2 regions of the Companilactobacillus miaonis genome follow, and region 2 is predicted to be linked to the other one. Evidence: predicted binding sites of a transcription regulator. Region 2 holds the regulator's gene; the other holds the start of a gene.
The links. Region 2 encodes NrdR, which represses ribonucleotide reductase genes. Its sites were predicted from a motif close to ACACNATATATNGTGT; they were not measured.

Region 1 (7,891 bases), on a different contig from region 2:
TAGTAAATACTATTTACCAACAGAACAAGGTAAGGAAAAGTTCTTCAAACAACGATTAGCTTACATTGAGAAATGGCATCAAGAACATAAAGATTCTGAATAAGAGGAACTTACTAGAATTGTAGTAATTGCTGTAATTCTAGTAAGTTCCTCTCTTTTTTTAAATTCAGTCTGAATCCTAAAACCATTCTACTTCGTCAAATGGACTACTTCATCCCCATCGCTCAACAAAGCGTCAGTCACAATATTTTCAAAGTAAGAAGTGCTTAAAACTCCGTTCATAACGGCTAATTGACGATTTATTTCGGAGATATTTTCATAATTCTCAAAGCTGCAGTCAATTAAACCAAATCCATTATTAGTTCTGACGATTCCGGCAATGTCACTTGATTGACGGACATGACCGTGACCACCCAATTGCTCTACTTTTTGTAAAATTTGTGGAATTGCATCTGCTAATACTTCCAAACATAATGGTACTTCTGGATTTAAGACATCACTCAGGCGTGTCTTAGGAGATAAAATTATATAGCGGTCGGATAAATTGGCATACAGTTTCTCAAATGTGTGAATTCCACCATTACTTTTTAAAACGTTTAAATTTTTATCCAAATTATCACAACCGTCAAAAGCTACATCAAACTTAGTTACTTGATCAAGCGGTAAAACCGGAATGTTTAACTCTGCACAAAGCTGGCGCGTACTTTCGGAAGGACTTGAGAAAGTTATATCCATTTCTTTTACGGCTTTGATCAACCGACCTACTGTCCGTCCTCCTCCAAAACTAACATGCATCTTGGGTTTGATTTGTGCTTTTGCTGCTTCAATTAATTTTTCCATGGTATTCCTCTTCGTTTTTATTCAGTAATACGTCTTCTATTTTATTTTAAGACAGAAAAAAAGACCACCGAAGAGGGTGATCTTTTAGGGTTGATTTCAATTGAATTATAGAACCTTAACAGCGAATGAAGGCATGAAGTAACCTGAGATTGTTGAAATCTTAACTGATTGACCAGGTTGTGGTGCAGCAATATATTGGTTGTTACCTAAGTAAATAGCTACGTGATAACTTGAACCTTTGCCACCCCAGAATAGTAAATCTCCGGCTGATGCTTGTGAAACTGCTTCTGTTGTTCCGGCACTTTCTTGGGCTACTGTGTATGAACCAATGTTCTTACCAGTTGCTTCTTTGAAGACATATGATGTGAAACCTGAGCAGTCAAATCCTGAAGGAGTCTTGCCACCCCATACATATGGTGTACCTAAATACTTCTTAGCTGTGCTGATAACATTTTCAGCAGTTGCTTGTGTTGAATCTGTTGTAGATGTTGATGCTGATTCTGTAACAGCAGCTTGTGTAGTAACGTCAACGCTACTTACCCATTCGTTTGAACCTACAAGATACCATGTTGTACCATTGTCATCTTGAACAGCCTTAGCAACACGCCAGCTAGTATTTGATGCAAGTGCACGACCTGTGATCTTTGAATCTGATGATGGATTTCTGAATAATGCTGAATCATTCTTTGTATGAACAACTGAAGGTGCGTTTTGGATAACTGTAGCAGCCTTAGCTGAAGATGCATTTGATAGACCTAAACCTGTAACTGCCAATGCTGCAGCAGCTGTAAATGAAATTAGACTTTTTTTAACGTTTGTATTCAAGATTGAAATCCCCCGTATGTGAAATAGTTTTTAATTGTTTAATTTTTTTATAATTATTAATTTCTTATCACTCAACGACCACTATATTACTCCCTGAATATTGCAGAACTGTTACAACAATTGTATAAGAATGTTACACTTTGAAATTCACAAAAGAAAAGGGTTTCAACACCCGATATAACAAGTGTTAAAACCCATTTGTGAATTAATTATTTATTTGATTTTTTCCAATTTTAGTACTTTGTTAACGTTTTCTTTAGTATTTTCGAGATTTTTATTAGAAATTTTATAACATTTACCGCTTAATTCGCTCGGTATTTGCAGATCACGTTTGAATTCATCGCTGTTTATTCGACTTAGTAATCTTTTCGTTTCATCCCCACGTTGCTTGAGACGATTCGTCACTGTTTCAAAATCAACTTCAAGAAATATTACAACGGCATTTTTTCCATATTTTTCTTTATAAGAGATGGCGCCTTGTGTATCGACTACGATACTGGCAGCATCATACTTTTCCCAAGTTTTTTTTAAACTTTCTTCTGATGAACCATACCAATTGCCACTGTATTCGACTTTTTCTAAATAATGATTCTTTAAAAAGGAATTTTTCGTTTCAAAATAGTAATCTACACCGTTTTTTTCGCCTTCACGTGGTAATCTAGTAGTGTGAGTTATAACACTTGGTATATGATAGGTATCTTTCAAATATTTACTGATAGTGGTTTTACCGGTTCCACTAGCACCCGTTATTACGATAATTTTTTTATCCATTCCTGAACCCCTATGTTTGAAATATTTCTTTTACTATATTAATATACTAGTCTGTTAATTAATAAATCCGAGGAGATTTTACATATGAAAATAGAAGACTTGAAGGTTGGCACTGTATACAACTGCTCCGTTGATGAAGATATGGATTATCCTTTCCAAGGAAAAGTTGAAAAGATTTACGAACATTCAGCTTTAATGGAAATCGTTAAAAATGATCCCAAAGATAATGCAAACAAAACTGAACTAAACAACAAGATCGTTGTTAGTATCAAAAAGATTAAAAAAGCTTAACCAAATAAAAAGCTCGGCCAATTGGTCGAGTTTTTTTATTTGCCTACATTGATAAATGATCTAGCTGGAACCCTCAAGACTCGATATTCCATTGCAAAGCGATTAGCTTTTAACCCTAAACCATTGATGAAATTGTTCTTATATTTAGCATGAACCGTAATTACATATGCATACTGATATTTCGAATCATACTTATTAATTTTCTTCATTGGCCAATCTAAACGCAAACCTGAAACAGTGAATGGTAACGTTGAATCAGAGATTGTCGCATTACGACTAGAAATAGTATATTTCGAATTATTCAACCAATATTGATAAACATCTGTCGAAGAACTGGATTCCTTCTTATCAATTTTTACGTAGTACCCTTGTCCGTCATCAGTTGTTTGGATAATCATTGGATCATATTTATAAGTAACATTAACATCGTTCTTATCTGTCAAATCAACTTTTGTAAACAGACTAGTGTATAACAATCCGCTTACCATCAAAATAACTACTAAGATCTCTAAAAAATCGACCAAAATCGTAGTCCAAGTTATTTTTGTTTTTTTCTGTACAAGAATTTTTAAGTGACGATTTCTAATATTGAATACCACAAAGACTAACAATGCAATCACGATAATCCATGCGATAATTCCCACAAAATTCCAAGAATTCATAGTTTTCTCCCAACCAAAATTAATTGTCTAAAACTCTTTCAATTTTAACTAATAACTTTATAATAGTCATTACGCTAATTTTACCACGAATCAGAAAATTATTTGAAATTGAGATGCAAAATTGTCTACCCCAAGGCGTACATAAGTTTGCGCTTACAGTATAACCACGCTATATCGTGTGTGTATCACTATAACGAATACAATATATTGTGTTTTTTCAACCGAATGATTATACTGATTTAGTAACTAAAGAGAGGTGCTCTACATGAATAACGTAATCGTATATAGCAAGAATAATTGCATGCAATGCAAAATGACTAAGAGATATTTAAAGGAACATAATGTTTCTTTTGAAGAGAGAAATATCAATCAAGATCCACAATATCTTGATGCTTTGAAAAAACAAGGATTTAAGAGTGTTCCAGTTGTTATGAACTCAGTCAGTGACCCAATCGTTGGTTTCCGTCCTGATAGTCTAAAGGCATTAGTGGGCTAAATTATGAAAGAAATAGCTTATTATTCTATCACCGGACAAACAAAACGTTTCGTTAATAAGCTAGGAATAGATGGCTATGAAATAACCGACGCCGATCCATTTTACCAAATGGGTCGGCCATTTATTCTTATTGTGCCAGCTTATGACGACGACATGATGGATCCGGTCATCGATTTTCTTCAATATAAAGATAATGCTCAAAATTGTGTTGGCGTTGCTGGCGGTGGCAATCGAAATTTCAACACACTTTACAACCACACTGCCAAAGACATCGCTGCTGGATTAGAAGTCCCAGTAGTTTTTGAATTTGAATTCAATGGAACCAACAAAGATGTCGAAAATTTTAAGAAAGTAGTGAATGAAATTGGGATTAAATAACCTTGATGCAAGCAAAATTAGTTATTTTAAATTAAATAACGAAATCAACATCCCCCAAGATGGTAAAATTCCTCTAAATAAAGATAAGGAAGCCGTCACAGCTTTTTTTGCGGAGAATGTTGAACCGAACACAATGAAATTTGATTCATTTCAAAACCACATTGACTACCTCGTAAAAAATGATTTTATCGAAAAAAATGTTTTAGATGAATACTCACCAAGCTTCATCGAAAAACTTTATAACTACTTATTAGACCAACATTTCCAATTTCAATCATTTATGGCTGCCTATAAGTTTTATAATCAATATGCTTTAAAGACTAATGACGGTAATTTTTATCTCGAAAATTATGAGATGAGAATCCTTTTTAACGCCCTTTTATATGCCAACGGTGATGAAAAATTAGCCAAGAGCTTGGCTACAGAAATGATTGCCCAACGTTATCAACCCGCTACACCATCGTTTTTGAATGCTGGTAGAAAACGCCGTGGAGAATACGTTTCCTGTTTCTTATTGCAAGTGACTGACGATATGAATAGTATCGGCCGAACAATCAATAGTGCTCTACAATTGTCTAGAATTGGTGGTGGTGTAGGTATTACACTGTCTAACTTGCGTGAATCCGGTTCACCTATTAAGGGAGTCGACAATTCTTCCTCAGGTGTCTTACCGGTTATGAAATTGTTGGAGGATAGTTTCAGTTACAGTAACCAACTCGGTCAACGACAAGGTGCTGGTGCAGTTTATTTGAATGTTTTCCATCCAGACATTATCGAATTTCTGTCTGCTAAGAAGGAAAACGCTGATGAAAAAATCCGTGTGAAGACTTTATCCTTAGGCGTAATAGTTCCTGACAAGTATTATGAATTAGTTCGTAAAAATGAAGACATGTACCTTTTCAGTCCTTATTCAGTTGAAAGAGTTTACGGTGTTCCATTCTCATACGTCGATATCACTAAAGAATACGACAATATGGTCAACGACGACCGTATCAAAAAATATAAGATTCAAGCACGTGAACTTGAGGATGAAATCAGTAAGTTACAACAAGAATCTGGTTATCCTTATGTTTTGAACATCGATACTGTTAATCGTGACAACCCAATCGATGGAAAAATTATCATGAGTAACCTTTGTACAGAGATTCAACAAGTCCAAATCCCATCACAACTAAATGACGCTCAAGAATACGTTAAATTGGGAACTGACGTCAGTTGTAATCTTGGTTCAACTAATATTTTAAATATGATGCAAAGCCCTGACTTTGGTCAATCGATTCGTTCAATGACTCGTGCCTTAACTTTCGTCAGTGACGCTTCTAATATCTCTGCTGTTCCTCCAGTAGCCAATGGTAATAAGATGAGCCATTCTATTGGTTTGGGTGCTATGGGACTTCATACTTATTTAGCTTGCCATCATCTTGAATATGGCTCACCAGAAGCAATTGAATTTATCAACGTTTACTTCATGCTGTTAAACTATTGGACTTTAGTTGAAAGTAATAATATTGCTAAAGAACGAAAAGAAACTTTTGCTAATTTTGAAAAGTCTAAATATGCTGACGGAACTTACTTCGATAAATACACTACTCAAAGTTTTGCTCCTAAATCAGAACTAGTTAAGCAATTATTTAATGATATAGATATTCCTGATATCAGCGACTGGCAAGCTTTAAAGGAAAATGTTATGCGTTATGGAATTTATAACGCCTACCGAATGGCTGTTGCTCCAACTGGCTCAATTTCGTATATCAATAATACTAGTGCTAGCTTACAACCAGTAACTAGACTCGTTGAAGAACGTCAAGAAAAGAAAAACGGTAAGTTGTACTTCCCAGCTCCTTTCTTGAGTAATGATACGATCAAGTATTACAAATCTGCTTATGACACTGATATGCGTAAAGTCATTGACACTTATGCTTCTGCCCAAGAACATATCGATCAAGGCATGAGTTTGACCCTCTTTATGCGTTCAGAAATTCCAGCTGGTATTTACGAATGGAAAAATGATTCTAAACAAACTACACGTGATTTAAGTATTTTGCGTAACTATGCATATTACAAAGGCATCAAGTCACTCTATTACGTCAGAACTTTCACTGAAAATAATGATGAGATTGGTAGTAATGAGTGTGAAAGCTGCTCAATCTAGGAGGAAATTTTTATAATGGTCGACACATATTACAAATCAATGAATTGGAACAAACTTGAAGACCAAATCGATAAAGAGACTTGGGAAAAGTTAACTTCACAATTTTGGCTCGATACCAGAATTCCCCTTTCCAATGATCTAGATGATTGGCGCACTTTGACTCCTGCAGAACAAACCGTTGTTGGACACGTCTTTGGCGGCTTAACCCTGCTTGATACTCTCCAATCTCAAGATGGTATCCAAGCTATGTTAAAAGATGTCAGAACTCAAGCTGAGACAGCAGTTTTCAACAACATCGAATTCATGGAATCCGTTCATGCTAAAAGTTATTCTTCAATTTTTAGTACTTTAAATAGTGCTGAAGAAATCGAGGAAATCTTTGACTGGACCGATCACAATGAGTATTTACAAAAGAAAGCTAAATATATCAACAATATCTATCAAAACGGCACACCCCTTCAAAAGAAAGTTGCCAGTGTTTTTCTAGAAAGCTTCCTGTTCTACTCTGGTTTCTACACTCCACTTTATTATCTTGGTAATAACAAGTTAGCTAATGTTGCTGAAATCATTAAATTGATCATTCGTGACGAATCCGTTCACGGAACTTACATTGGTTATAAATTCCAATTAGGTTTTAACGAATTGAGTGAGGACAAACAAGCTGAATTGAAAGATTGGATGTATGATTTACTCTATACTCTTTACGATAATGAAGAAAAATACACCCAAGAACTCTATAAAGAAGTTGGCTGGGTCGATGAAGTTTTAGTCTTCCTACGTTATAACGCCAACAAAGCTTTGATGAACTTAGGTCAAGAGCCACTCTTTCCTGATGGCAACGCTGAAGATGTCAACCCTATCGTTATGAACGGTATCTCAACTGGTACTAGTAACCATGACTTCTTCTCACAAGTTGGTAATGGTTATTTGATGGGGAAAGTTGAAGCTATGCAAGATTCTGATTATGATATTGGCCGAACTGGCGATCACAAAACTCCTGACGACAAATCATTATTCAGTCGTGTTAAAAAATTGAAATAGAACTAACAATAAAAAAGAGGATATTACTGTATTGCAATTCTGCAGTACCAGTAATGTCCTCTTTTTTTATTATCGTTATAACGTATTCAGATTGTTAAAAATTATTCTCTAATCGGTAATATTTTTATACAACTTATTTGACAAATTTTCTAGTTGAAACCATTCATCTTCTGAAAGACCGCTTTTTTGGACCAAAATTTCTGGTAAGTTATTGGCCTCTTGACGCTTCTTTTTCCCAGCTTCAGTCAATTCCACATTAACCACACGTTCATCATCTTTACTGCGATTCCGAATTACCAACTTTTCATTTTCCAAACGTTTCAGCAATGGTGTCAATGTTCCTGAATCTAGTGACAAAAGCTCACCTAATTTTTTAACTGTCAGTTCATCGTGTTCTGATAAAGCAACTAAAACTAAATATTGTGGGTATGTTAA
Region 2 (7,891 bases):
TTGTAGCGTTGTTTAGGATTTCTTGGTCGATTCTGAAAGTCATTGATTCGTTTCAAAGCATCTTCTGGCGTTTTAACGTTATTTTGCTGCCAATCATTAGCAACGGTTTCCATCAATGGCAATTGTAACGTTGGCGAGGTTTGTAAAATATAGTGCACCAAAATGTTTAAAACTGCTGTTGGCATAATTGCTTTCATCGCCATTTTTCTCAGCGCATTAGATTCTACAGTTCCTGGAAAACCATTACTTCTTTGCTTTTCTGCCGCTAAGAATTCAGCTGGTCGTAATTTCTTGGCTTGGCTGATCAATAATTGCTCTGAACGATCAAGATTATTATCATTTGCTGGTGTTTCAACTTCCTCATTAACTTGTTGGCGAAGTGATATATTGGAGTTCTTTTCAAATCGAGCTTGCACGGCCTTTTTTAAGCGCACTGGATCAATTTTATTCGTGACAATATTTGCAGTGCTCCCAATTAAATTCGACAAAACATTCTCGTCAATATCATAAAAAGCGTGTAGGCTTAAAATCAATTCTTGATTTTCCAACAAATCATCTGCACTGATCTTATATAACTGGTCAACCCGATCAACCAAGAATTCCCAGTCTAATTGGGGAACTTTTTCAGCATCGAGCGTCACTTTCTTCTTGTCAGAGCCACCATTAAAATCACTTTGAACATCGGCGACTTGTGAAGGTGTATTGATCAAATCATTATTATTCAATTTAAAGACTTCTAAGAAATCCTTAGTGATCTCATTAGAACCATTTAAGATTGATTTTGATTGTGAATATTTTTTGGCCAAAGCTCGAAATTTGCTTTCACCAATTTGTTCATACAAAAAGATACTTAATAAATCATCTTGAAAAAATTCTTCCGCCGTTAAAGGCTCTATCAATTGATAAATATAATAGGGACCGATTTCGTCTTTTTTTTGATACGTACGAATCAATCCTAATGCTTCAGCTTTGATCCGTGCTTGATAAAATCTTCGCAAATCGATTCCTAACAAACTCATCAAATCAGCATGACTTTTTCTTTGTGAGACCAATTCTTTATTCGGAACTTTTTCCCAAAGCAATAGGTACAAACTAAATGATTCAATCCCTAAAATCGGCAAATACAAATCGGTTAGGATATGACGATCATCGTCATTTAAATGACCGCTAGGCAAACACCAATAGCCGACTAGTGGCGTAAATTTATCTGATTCAAAATTACTTGCGGACACTTAAACTCTCCTTACTTTTTATCAATTTTTTTACCGTTTGACATCATTTCTTGAACCTCTTCCATGAAACCATTCATATCTTTAAATTCACGATAGACACTAGCAAAACGAATATAAGTAACATCGTCAACTTTAGAAAGAATCTTCATGACATGTTCTCCGATAACTTGTGAACGAACTTCACTCTCACCAGTTGATCTAATCGCATTTTCTACTTTATCAACGATATCGTTCATTTGGTCCATAGTAACCGGACGCTTTTCTGCAGCACGAACTAGGCCCCGAAGTAACTTTTCACGGCTGAATTCCTCTCGATTACCATTTTTCTTAATAACCAATAGTGGAGCTTTTTCTAATCTCTCAAACGTTGTGAAACGAGTCCCACAGTTCTCGCATTCACGGCGTCTTCTAATGGCACGTCCTTCATCACTGGGACGACTGTCAATAACTTTTGATGAATCATGATGACAATGTGGACAAATCAAAATTCCAGCCTCTTTTCTTTATTAAAGTTGCGATACTAGTTTATCAAATTCATTTTGTAAATGGTTCATATCACCCGAATTGTCAATCACAAAATCAGCGCGACGCTTTTTCTCATCCATCGACAATTGCGAATTGATCTGTTCTAAGGCAACTTTCTCCGAAATACCGTTGCGTTGCATTAAACGATGCAATTGAATTTGCGGCTTTACGTATAAACTAATCACGCCATCAAAATAGTTCTGATAGTTACCTTCGAATAATAAAGGTATTTCAAATATTGAAATATCTGGCTGTGAAGACTTTTTTACATCAGAAACCGTTTGTAAAATTTCTTTTTTGATTAAAGGCCGCGTAATCTGATTTAGCTTTTCAAGTTGTGCTTGATCACTGAATACGATTGAGCTCAATTTTTTTCGATTCAGAGTCCCATCACTTAACAAAATAGATGATCCAAATTGTTCTGTGATCTGTGCTAAACCAATTGTTCCTAGCTTAACAACTTCTCGAGCAACATAATCTGCATCATAAACAATGAATTTATTTTGTCTAAATAAATTTAAAACTGTTGATTTACCGGAAGCAATTCCTCCAGTCAAACCATAAATCTTACTCATTTTACTACCTGGCACTTTGGACAAAAATGGGTACCACGACCGCCAACTTTAATTTTTTGAATCTCGGTCCCACATCTTGGACAAGGTGTTCCTTCTTTTCCGTAAACTTTTAGATTATTTTGCATATTACCTTTGTGACCAGTCGAATCAATGTAAGTACGCACAGTTGATCCACCTGATTCGATTGCAAGTTTCATTTCTTGATTCGAAACGTCAATTATCTTTTGAATATCAGTATCAGTCAGATGATTAGCCGAAGTTTCAGGATGAATCTTGACTTTCCATAATACTTCATCTACATAAATATTGCCTAACCCACTCATGACTGATTGATCAAGCAGCACCGTCTTAATATCCTTACGATGTCGCATAATCCTTGACTTGAGATTATCAAACGTGAATTCTTTTGACAATGGCTCAGGACCAAGTTTTTTTATTGATTTATTATTTGATAAATCATCCGTAGGCCATAACTGCATTCGACCAAATTTACGAACATCGTTATAAATCATTTTTTGACCATTATCTAAAGTAAAAATGGCATGAGAATGTTTATCGATGGCACTGGGGTCAGCAGAAATTCGATAACGACCTTCCATTCGCAAATGACTAATAATTGTATATCCATTATTCAAATGAATCAACAAAAATTTTGCACGACGGCCAATATCTTCAATCACAGCTCCAGTTGTGAATTCAATGAACTGATCAACTGAACCAGTGATCAAAGCTTGATAACGAATTTCGACATGGGTAATTTTACGCCCTTTGACTTGAGCTTGTAAACCACGTCTAACCGTCTCTACTTCTGGCATTTCTGGCATTTTATCACCTACTATTTAGCTTCATACCAAGTTTTTCCATGTGCTGTTTCAACTTTTAGCGGTACGTCGAGTCTGACAGCTGAATCCATCACACTTGGTACTAATTTTTCTAACATTGGAATTTCTGATTTTGGTGCTTCAAAGATCATCTCATCATGTACTTGCAATAATAGATTAGCCTGTAATTTTTCTTTTTCAAGCATCTTTTGCATATTGATCATTGCTACTTTGATTATATCTGCAGCACTACCTTGAATCGGTGTATTCATAGCTGTTCTTTGGGCAAAGTTACGAACATTGAAATTCTTTGAATGGATATCTGGCAAATAACGACGGCGATGCATAATCGTTTCAACGTATCCATTTTCACGAGCGTATTTAACGATATCATCCATATACTTTTTAACACCTGGATATTGTTCAAAATATGACTCAATAAAAGCCGCCGCTTGTTTTCGACTGATACCGATATTTTGAGACAATCCATAATCACTAATTCCATACACAATTCCAAAGTTTGTAGCTTTTGCCTGACGACGCATATTTGGAGTTACTTCATCAGTGCTATTCAATCCAAAGATTCTCATAGCCGTATGAGCGTGAATATCATAGTCTTCATTGAAAGCTTCTTGCATATGTTCATCCCCAGAAATATGAGCTAGAACACGTAATTCTACTTGTGAATAATCAGCTGAGAAGATTTCCCAATCTTTATGTTGGGGTACAAAAGCCTTCCTAATTTGTTTTCCCTCATCAATTCTGATTGGAATATTTTGCAAGTTTGGTTCAATTGATGACAAACGACCAGTTTGAGTCAAGGTTTGAAGATAGATCGTATGAATTTTATTATCCGGTTGCACAAATTTTTGTAAGCCTATTACATATGTAGATTGAATTTTTGAAATCTGACGATAATCAAGGACTAATTGGACAACTGGCGACTTATCTTTTAGTTTTTCTAAAACATCAACTGAAGTTGAGTAACCTGTTTTTGTCTTCTTAATTACTGGTAACTTCAAATCTTCAAACAATACTACACCCAATTGCTTAGGTGAATTAATATTAAATTCTTTGCCAGCTTCTTGATAGATTTTCTTTTCAATTTCACTCAATTTTGTGGCGAAAGTATTTTCCATTTCCTTTAATTTAGGAACTTCAACTGTGATCCCTTTGATCTCCATCTCCGCCAAAACAATTGACAATGGTAATTCAATCTCATCGTAAAGACTATCTTGATCATTATCCTTTAGTTCAGACATCATTTTATCTTTTAAATCAAAGATAACTTGCGCCTTTTGAGCGAGAAAATTCAATAAGATATCATTATCTTCTGGGACAGCCTTCTTTACACCTTTACCATAAAATTCTTCTTCGCTTGGTAGATTAATATTATAATTTTTAGCTACTAGACCAATATCTTGTTTATTATCATTAGTATCAAGTAAGTAAGCAACTAAAAGCATATCGAACGTTACGCCATTAAGCTGACAACCATAACGATGCAATAACGCTATAGTTGCCTTGTTATCAAAGAGATATTTCTCTTTAGATCCATCACTTAACCAAGATTTTAACTTATCATTTTCTAAAATTGAAAAATCAGTGGTTCCATAAAAATTTGTGCCATCAGAAATTAAAATACCAATGATTGGATCGATATGGTAGTTATTTCCAAAACCTTCAACAACTAACGTATGTGTTTTATCACTTTGAGAAATCTTTTCAATCGCTTGTTCGTCTAAAGTATTAACTTCAATTTTAGCCAAATCTTCAGCACTATCTTGAGGTACATCCATTCGATCTAAAAATGTTCTAAAATTCATTTTTTGATAAAACTGCATCAATTGCTCTTGATTATCACCATGATATTCCAAATCGCCAATATTTAGTGCTACTGGTGCATTCAAATCGATAGTTGCCAATTTTTTACTCAAAAATGCTTTATCTTTATCGTTGATTAGATGTTCTTTTAATTTACTCTTCTTCATCTCATCAACGTGTTCATAAATGCCCTCAACACTACCGTATTGATCAAGTAATTTGATGGCAGTCTTTTCACCAACTTTTTCTACCCCTGGATAATGATCAGATGAATCTCCCATTAAACCTTTCATATCAATAATCTGCTTAGGGGTGATTCCTAATTTTTCTTTGACATGTTCAGGTGTATAACTCTCAGTTTCGGTAACACCTTTGACATTCACTTTAACCGTTATTTTATCAGTCGTTAATTGAGTTAAATCACGATCCCCAGTAATGATCGTGACATCCATGTTGTCCAACTCAGCTTTATGCGCCATAGTACCAATAATATCATCAGCTTCATAATCGGGTAATTCATACGTTTTAATTCCGCGATAATTTAACATCTCTTGAATCAACGGTAATTGTTCCATCAATTCCTGTGGCGTCTTTGCCCGTGTGCCCTTATATTCATCAAACATCTTTGTTCTAAAAGTCGTTTTACCAGCATCGAAAGCTACCAATGCATGTGTTGGTTTTTCATCTTTTAAAATTATTTCCAACATGTTATTAAAAGCATACAAGGCATTTGTATGAATTCCATCGCCATTGACAAATTTATCTAAAACATTATGCATGGCAAAGAATGCACGAAAAGAAACACTATTTCCATCAATTAAAAGTAATTTTTTATTTTCTGACATATTTTCTCCAATAAAACCGAAATTAACTACATCTATTTTAACAAATCAGAGCCCTTTGTAACAGTTTCAGAAAAACTTCCAACGACTAAATATGCAATTACAATAGGACTACAAAAAGGCTAGGATGATCAAACTTTGATTACCCTAGTCTCTTTTTCAAATTCAGCATCTCTAATTATTTTTTTCATATTTGAAGTGAACATAAATTACTGATACTAAAACCAATAATGACAAAATAGTTAACAAAATAAAGTCGTTTTTAGCACCTAAAACAGTATTAAGAACTTCATTTTTTGAGCCACTAGTCAATGCTGCCGCTGAAATCACAACTGATAACACATTAGTCCCTAATGAACCAGCGTATTGTTGCATCATACTGAAAAGCGAATTTTGATCTGATTTTTTTGGACCCTGAACTTGCATACTACCATCAGAAAGTGACGGACCAAAGCCAAAGTTAAAGCCAAGTCTAACAATAATATAAATTATGGTAATACTCATTAAACTTAAATCATTACTCTTAAACCAAAACATTGCTGAACCTATTGTTATTAACAAACCACTGATCAATAGAGGAAAAGTAGCACCCTTTTTATCGTACAAATGACCGGCATAAGGCCCTAAAATCGCTCCTAATAGTGAACCGGGCAGTAACATTAGACCTGCCTGAGCTGAATCTAATTTCAAAGCTGTTTGAGCAAAGATTGGCAATACAAACGATAAACCGATATTAATAAATTGTAGGCTGAAATAACTAAATAACCGTAATCTTAAAACTGGTAACTTTAAAATTGAAAAATCGATCAACTGCCGTTTACTTTGATGATTATACCAAGCAAATAACCCGATAAAGATGACCGATAAGACAGCCGCTAAGAAAAATTGCCATGAAATAAAATTATAACTTCCAGCTTGATTGAATGTGTATAAAATCATTGAGAAGATAATTGCTAAACCCAATACACTCAAATAATCAAAGGATATTCCTTTGGTACCACTGGCCTTCCCTCTGATAGAAAACCAACCAATAATAGCCAATAGAATAATTAACGGAATTACTCCAACAAAAATTTCTCGCCAAGTCCAGGCTTTATTAATGATCCCACCATAAGTGGGTCCTAAGGCTGGTGCTAATGAAATCACAACTCCAGCTAAACCAGTATACAATCCCAATTTAGAAACTGGGATTTCTTCAAAAATCAGATTGAACATTAATGGAGTCGATAAACCTGTAGCGATGGCTTGCAATAATCTTCCAATCAATAAAATCGAAAAATTTGGAGCAGAAAAACAAATAATCGAACCGACTAGACACAATGAAGTCGCAAATATAAAAATTTTTAATGGATCAAATTTTTTTAATATAAAGGCTGTTGTACTCATAACAATTGTTGTTAATAATAAATACCCTGTCGTTAGCCATTGGACAGTATTCAAGCTGACGTCCAAGTCTTTTGTCAAAGTTGGAAATGTTACATTCATCGAAGTCTCAATCAAAATTCCGGTAAATGATAATAATCCAACCGCTAAAATCGATAATTTCACTCGTGTTGATACTACATCTTTCAAATCAATACCTCTTCCACAAAAAAAAGCCATGACAATTAGCTCTGTCATAGCTTCATTTTAAATTTTATTGTTGATTAGGATTCAAGGTACTCAATAATTGTTCATAAGCAGTTTCATACTTTTGAACATCACCTGCACCCATGAATATCATAACGGTATTATGATACTCCAATAATGGTGACATGTCATCAAGTGTTAGAACTTTACCACCCTTGTGAATCTTGTTGCCAAGGTCTTTACTAGTAATATCTCCATGGGCTTCACGAATGGAACCGAAGATATTTGTTAAGTAAACTTCATCAGCTAAATCAAGTGACTTAGCAAAATCATCCATCAAGGCTAAGGTTCTAGTATAAGTATGTGGTTGGAAGACGGCAATGATTTTCTTATCAGGATATTTTTGTCTAGCAGCATCAATCGTTGCTTTGATTTCCTGTGGATGGTGAGCATAGTCATCAATGATAACTTGATCAGCTACTTTCTTTTCACTGAAACGTCTC

Region 1: nrdH (glutaredoxin-like protein NrdH) is a predicted target of NrdR. The motif match lies at 3,587-3,602, and genes of this name have one in related genera.

Annotation. Positions count from the first base shown of each region.
Region 1 is NZ_JAYKTX010000018.1:31,723-39,613, forward strand. It holds gene U8521_RS12355 (replication-associated recombination protein A) at 1-103, shown strand, start outside; gene U8521_RS12360 (ribose-5-phosphate isomerase A) at 190-840, opposite strand; gene U8521_RS12365 (C40 family peptidase) at 946-1,665, opposite strand; gene U8521_RS12370 (guanylate kinase) at 1,879-2,436, opposite strand; gene U8521_RS12375 (hypothetical protein) at 2,521-2,727, shown strand; gene U8521_RS12380 (LVIS_2131 family protein) at 2,763-3,389, opposite strand; gene nrdH (glutaredoxin-like protein NrdH) at 3,655-3,885, shown strand; gene nrdI (class Ib ribonucleoside-diphosphate reductase assembly flavoprotein NrdI) at 3,889-4,263, shown strand; gene nrdE (class 1b ribonucleoside-diphosphate reductase subunit alpha) at 4,244-6,415, shown strand; gene nrdF (class 1b ribonucleoside-diphosphate reductase subunit beta) at 6,431-7,456, shown strand; gene U8521_RS12405 (MarR family winged helix-turn-helix transcriptional regulator) at 7,565-7,891, opposite strand, start outside.
Region 2 is NZ_JAYKTX010000003.1:72,389-80,279, reverse strand. It holds gene U8521_RS03205 (DnaD domain protein) at 1-1,232, opposite strand, end outside; gene nrdR (transcriptional regulator NrdR) at 1,244-1,717, opposite strand; gene coaE (dephospho-CoA kinase) at 1,739-2,332, opposite strand; gene mutM (DNA-formamidopyrimidine glycosylase) at 2,329-3,156, opposite strand; gene polA (DNA polymerase I) at 3,168-5,822, opposite strand; gene U8521_RS03180 (MFS transporter) at 5,994-7,397, opposite strand; gene murC (UDP-N-acetylmuramate--L-alanine ligase) at 7,456-7,891, opposite strand, start outside.